Regions from separate parts of the Cupriavidus sp. TMH.W2 genome, predicted to be linked through region 2. Evidence: predicted binding sites of a transcription regulator. Region 2 holds the regulator's gene; the other holds the start of a gene.
The links. Region 2 encodes HrcA, which represses chaperone genes, less so after heat shock. Its sites were predicted from a motif close to TTAGCACTCNNNNNNNNNGAGTGCTAA; they were not measured.
Positions count from the first base shown of each region.

Region 1: a site for HrcA is predicted at 1,619-1,645, ahead of rpoH (RNA polymerase sigma factor RpoH). Genes of this name have one in related genera too.

Region 1 covers NZ_CP193792.1:393,005-395,961, forward strand. The annotation lists gene ACREYQ_RS01860 (SCO family protein) at 1-502, shown strand, start outside; gene rpoH (RNA polymerase sigma factor RpoH) at 607-1,536, opposite strand; gene ACREYQ_RS01870 (pirin family protein) at 1,889-2,764, shown strand; gene ybiB (DNA-binding protein YbiB) at 2,773-2,957, opposite strand, start outside.
Region 2 covers NZ_CP193792.1:1,116,123-1,119,079, reverse strand. The annotation lists gene ACREYQ_RS05215 (RNA-binding S4 domain-containing protein) at 1-337, opposite strand, end outside; gene hemH (ferrochelatase) at 334-1,449, opposite strand; gene hrcA (heat-inducible transcriptional repressor HrcA) at 1,556-2,590, opposite strand; gene ACREYQ_RS05200 (NAD kinase) at 2,693-2,957, shown strand, end outside.

The DNA of each region.
Region 1 (2,957 bases), 720 kb from region 2:
CGATATCACCGGCGCCGCTGACTTCGGCAAGGACTTCTCGCTGACCGACCACACCGGCAAGGTGCGCACCCTGGCCGACTACAAGGGCAAGGCCGTGGTGATGTTCTTCGGCTACACCCACTGCCCGGATGTCTGCCCCACCACCATGGCCGAACTGAAGGCCGTGATGGAAAAACTGGGGCCGGACGCCGACCGTGTGCAGGTGCTGTTCGTCACGGTCGACCCGGAGCGCGACACGCAGGCGCTGCTGGCCCAGTACGTGCCCGCCTTCGACGCGCGCTTCGTGGGGCTGCGCCCCGCCGACGAGGCCGCGCTGCAGAAGGTGACCAAGGACTTCAAGGTGTTCTACGCCAAGGTGCCGGGCAGCTCGCCCGGCAACTACACGGTGGACCACTCCGCCGGCAGCTATGTCTTCGATCCGGAGGGCAAGCTGCGGCTGTTCATCCGCCATGGCCAGGGTCCGGAACCGATTGCCCACGACCTGAAACAGCTGCTGTCGTGACATAAGGGGGCGCGAAGGGGTGCGGCATAACGTCGCACCCACTGTGTCGCGGGCAACAAAAAGGCCGGCCCAGTGGACCGGCCTTTTGCATGGCTGGGAGCGGATCAGGCGAAGGCCTGCAGCGCGCCCTTCATCTTCTTCATTGCCGCGGCTTCGATCTGGCGGATGCGCTCGGCCGACACGCCGAACTCGTCGGCCAGTTCATGCAGCGTGGCGCCGCCGGAGCCGTCGTCCTCGACATTGAGCCAGCGTGCCTCGATGATGCGGCGGCTGCGCTCGTCCAGCTTGCCCAGGGCCTCTTCCAGCCCCTCGACCTGCATGCGGTCCTGGCGCTTGGCCTCGAGCACGCGGGTGGGCTCGTTGTGGTTATCCGCCAGATAGGCGATGGGGGCGAATTCTTCCTCGCCGTCGTCGACCTGGCCTTCCAGCGCCAGGTCCCCGCCCGACAGGCGGGTTTCCATCTCCATCACTTCTTCGGGCTTGACGTTCAGCTCGCGCGCCACGGCCTCGACCTGCTCCGGCGTGAACGTGTGCGCGCCCTGCTTGTGGCTGCGCAGGTTGAAGAACAGCTTGCGCTGGGCCTTGGTGGTGGCCACCTTGACCATGCGCCAGTTCTTCAGCACGTACTCGTGGATCTCGGCCTTGATCCAGTGCATCGCGTACGACACCAGGCGCACGCCTTGTTCGGGATCGAAGCGCTTCACGGCCTTCATCAGGCCGATATTGCCTTCCTGGATCAGATCGGCGTGGGGCAGGCCGTAGCCCAGGTACTGGCGGGCGATCGACACCACCAGGCGCAGATGGGACATCACCAGGCGGCGGGCCGCATCAACGGAATCGTGGTCGCGCAGATCGCGCGCCAGGCGTTGCTCTTCCTCCGCGGTCAACAGCGGAATCCGGTGGACAGCCTGGATATAGCTGTCGAGGTTGCCTACGGTCGCCGGGAAGGTCAGCGCAAAGCTGCCCGCGTTCCGGGGCGCCGTCGGCAGACGGTTGTTCGTCGGGGTTTGATCAGCAGACAAGACTGCGTTCACGCAATGGCTCCTTTCGCATCCGGCGGTTCGGTTGCCGGTGTGCCGTGCCTCCTCCTGGGAGTCGGCAGCACTGCAACGCATCTTAGCACTCAGGCCGGGTGAGTGCTAATTGGAGTCTCGATGGCAGCGATAGTTCCCGTCGATGGCATTTGCTGATGGCATAGCTATTCATCACATTGAGCGCCGGGAACGATACCTGCGGTGCGGCGTAATGGATATTAGAGCGGCGCGGGGCATGGGGGTTCTGGCTGCTGCTGGAATGAGTTGTTGCACCAGCGGCTACACTCGACCAAGCGGCGTCACGCTGGCATGTCAGTGTGCTGCAAGCCTCTCTTATTCCACCGGAGGAGTTATGTCTGCTATCGAACACTTGCTCAAGCCGCATGTGCGCGACCTGGGCGATTTCACCGTGCGCCGGCTGTTGCCGGCCGCGGCGACCCAGACCGTCGGGCCGTTTATCTTCTTCGACCATATGGGCCCGGTGCAACTGCCACCTGGTCAGGGTGCGGATGTGCGCCCGCATCCGCATATCGGGCTGGCTACCGTCACCTATCTGTTCGAAGGCGAGATCATCCACCGCGACAGCCTGGGCAGCGACCAGGCGATCCGCCCGGGCGACGTCAACTGGATGACCGCCGGCCACGGCATTGTGCATTCGGAGCGCTCGCCCGAGCATGTGCGCCCCGCGGGCGCCCGTCTGCACGGCATCCAGACCTGGGTGGCGCTGCCGCAGGAGCATGAGGGCGCCGAGCCGTCGTTCTTCCACCATCCCGCCGCCACGCTGCCGCGCATCGAGCGGCCCGGCGTGCGCATGGTGGTGATTGCCGGCGATGCCTTCGGCGAGACCTCGCCGGTCAAGGTCTTCAGCCGCACGCTCTACGTTGCCATTGAACTGGACGCGGGCGCCAGCGTGGAGATCCCGGCCGCCCATGCCGAGCGCGGCATCTATCCGGTCGACGGCGCGGTGGCGCTCGACGGCGAGCCGCTGCCGGCCGAGCATATGGTGGTGCTCATCCCGGGCCAGCCCGCGACGCTGACGGCCACGGCGGCGTCGCGCGTGATGCTGCTGGGCGGCGACCCGACCGACGGGCACCGCTTTATTTACTGGAATTTCGTGGCCAGCAGCAAGGTGGCGATCGAAGCCGCCGCCCAGCGCTGGGAGAGCGACCAGTTCCCGCACGTGCCGGGCGAGACCGAGCGCATCCCGCTGCCCCCGCGCAAGCCCTGACGGCCGGCTCAGACCGGGCTGGCCCAGGTCACGCGGGTGCCTTGCCGCAGGCATTCGCGGATGGCCTCCACCTGGATCGCGAGCGGTGCCGGCACCGGCACCGCGCCGTCCAGCACGCGCCGGATCCAGGCTACCGTCAGGCCGGCATCACTGCCGGGCGGCAGTTCCGGCACTTCGGCCAGCGAACCCACGG
Region 2 (2,957 bases):
GGGCCGATGGCTCGGGCTCCAGGCGCCGGCGCTCGGCATCGGCCAGCCGGCGGGACTGGCTTTCGGCACTTTCCTCATACAGCGTCTGCGCCACCGGCGCCGGGCCGCGCGCCGGGGCAATGCCCTTGACCACCAGTTCCCAGCGCTGCTGGTGCGCTTCCAGCACGACCTTGTCGCCGGGCTTCACCTCGCGCGAGTTCTTGCACGGCTGGCCGTTGACGCTCACCTTGCTGCGCTCCACCGCTTCGGCGGCCAGCGAGCGCGTCTTGAAGAAGCGCGCGCACCAAAGCCATTTGTCGATGCGCTGGCGCGCACCCGGCTCGAAATCCACGTTCATGCCGCCGCCCCCCGGGTCTGCGCGCGCGTGCGCCGCGCTTCCAGTTCATGCGGATGCGGCGTGGCCAGCGGCCAGCCCTGCAGGTGCTGCAGCGCGATCTCCGCCATCGCCGCGACCCACGGCGCGGCATCGTTCATGCACGGAATGAAGTGGAAGTCCTTGCCGCCCGCGACCTTGAATTCAGTCTGCCCTTCCATGGCGATCTCTTCCAGCGTCTCGATGCAATCAGCCGGGAAGCCCGGGCAGAACACGTCCACCCGCCCCGCGCCGACCTTGCCCAACTCAGCCAGCGTTGGCGCGGTATAGGGCTGCAGCCATTCCGCCTTGCCGAAACGAGACTGGAACGTCACTTGATATTGCCCGGGCTGCAGCCCAAGCGCCTCGCCCAGCAGGCGGCCGGTCTTCAGGCACTCGCAGTGGTAGGGGTCGCCCAGCTCCAGCGTGCGCCGCGGCACGCCGTGGAACGACAGGATCAGCTTGTCGCCGCGGGCAAAGTCCGGCATGCCGTGCTGCGTCCAGTAGGCGCCGACCTGCTGGTGCAGCGCCGAGATATAGGCCGGGTGGTCATGGAAATGCTTGACCAGCCGCAGTTCGGGCTGGTTGCGCCACTGGCCCAGCACGCGGAACACCTCGTCGAAGGCCGTGGCCGTGGTGGTGCCCGAGTACTGCGGATACATCGGCAGCACCAGCACCTGCTCGCAGCCCTGGTGGCGCAGCGCCTCCAGCACCGAGGCGATCGAAGGGTTGCCGTAGCGCATCGCGCACGCCACCGTCACTTCGTGGCCGTGCTGGTGCATCAGGCGCTGCAGCGCATGGGCCTGGCGCTCGCTGTAGACCAGCAGCGGCGAACCCGTCATATGGGCCTCGCGCAGCCAGATCGATTCGTATTTCAGCGCCGAGGCGCGCGAGCGCAGCGGCAGGATCACCCCGTACAGCAGCGGCAGCCAGGCCGCGCGCGGGATCTCGACCACGCGCGGGTCGGACAGGAATTCCTTCAGGTAGCGCCCCACCGCCTTGGGTGTGGGGGCGTCCGGGGTGCCCAGGTTGACCAGCAGGATCGCCGTGCGCGGCGCCTGGCCGTGCTGGTAGGCCGGTTCGGGAGAAAACGTCATGTCGCTTCCGTATTGGCACGGTGCCCGGATGGCACCGGTGCGGCGCAACGGCGATTGCCGCGCTCGCCAGGAATGGAGCCGCTTGTCAGACCAGCCAGTCTTTCCACTAGTTCTGGCTCAGGGCGCTGGACAGCAGCCGCGCGGTGATGTCGACGATAGGAATCACGCGCTCATAGGCCATGCGCGTGGGGCCGATCACGCCAAGCGTGCCGACGATCTGCCCGTCAACCTCGTACGGGGCGGTGATGACCGCCATGTCTTCGATCGGCACCAGCCGGCTCTCGCCGCCGATAAAGATCTGCACGCCCTGCGCATGGCTGGACACGTCCAGCAGCTGCAGCAGGCTGGTCTTGTGCTCGAACACGTCGAAGAGGCGCCGCAGCTTGTCCATGCTGGAGGCCAGGTCGTCAACTTCCAGCAGCTTGCGCTCGCCGCTGATATAGACGTGGTCGTCGTCCTCGTCCGCGACGGTGCTGCCGGCCTCGACCGCGGCCTGCATCAGTTGCGACATGTCGCGGCGCAAGTCCTGCAGCTCGACCCGCAGGTGGCCGCGCACTGTGTCGAAGCTCATGCCGGCATAGTGCGAGTTGAAGAAGTTGGCCGCCTCGATCAGCTGAGCCGGCGTGTACGGCAGTTCGGTCTGGATGATGCGGTTTTGCACGTCGCCCTCGGGGCTGACGATGATCAGCAGGATGCGCTTGTCCGACAGCCGCATGAATTCGATCTGCCGGAATGCCTGCGCGCGGCGCGGTGTCATCACCACCCCGGCAAAGTGCGACAGGTTGGACAGCGTGCGCGCGGCCGCCGTGATCATGCGCTGCGGCCCCAGTTGCTGGCCGCCCAGCTGGTCCTGGATCTGGCCGGTCAGCTCGGCCAGGTCGGCGTTGCGCTCGAGCGGCTTGGCCGTCAGCATCGAATCGACGAACAGCCGGTAGCCGCGCGGCGTCGGGATCCGGCCGGCGGAGGTGTGCGGACTGGAAATGAAACCCATTTCCTCCAGATCGGACATCACATTGCGGATCGTCGCCGGCGACAGGTCCAGCCCCGAGTACTTCGACAGGGTGCGGGAGCCGACCGGCTGGCCTTCGGCGATGTAGCGCTCGATCAGGGTCTTGAGCAGCGTTTTGGAACGTTCATCCATGATGCCCCGATTTTACGCAAGTTTTGGACCTTCTGGCGCCCGGCCCGGGTGACCTGCCGGCCCCTGCTGACAACCGTCACGGCGGTATGGTCTAATCCCCGCATGTCCGCCCCCCCTAAAGCCAGCGCCGTGCGCACTCCATTCAAGACCGTCGCCCTGGTGGGCCGGTACTCCACTGCCGGCATCGAAGGGCCGCTGGAGGAGATCGCCTCCTATATCCTGCGCAACGGCCAGGATGTCGTGTTCGAGCGCGAGACCGCGCTGGCCACCGGGCTGACCGGCTACCCTGCCCTGTCCGCCGAGGAAATCGGCCGGCAGGCCGACGTGGCCGTGGTGCTGGGCGGCGACGGCACGCTGCTGGGCATCG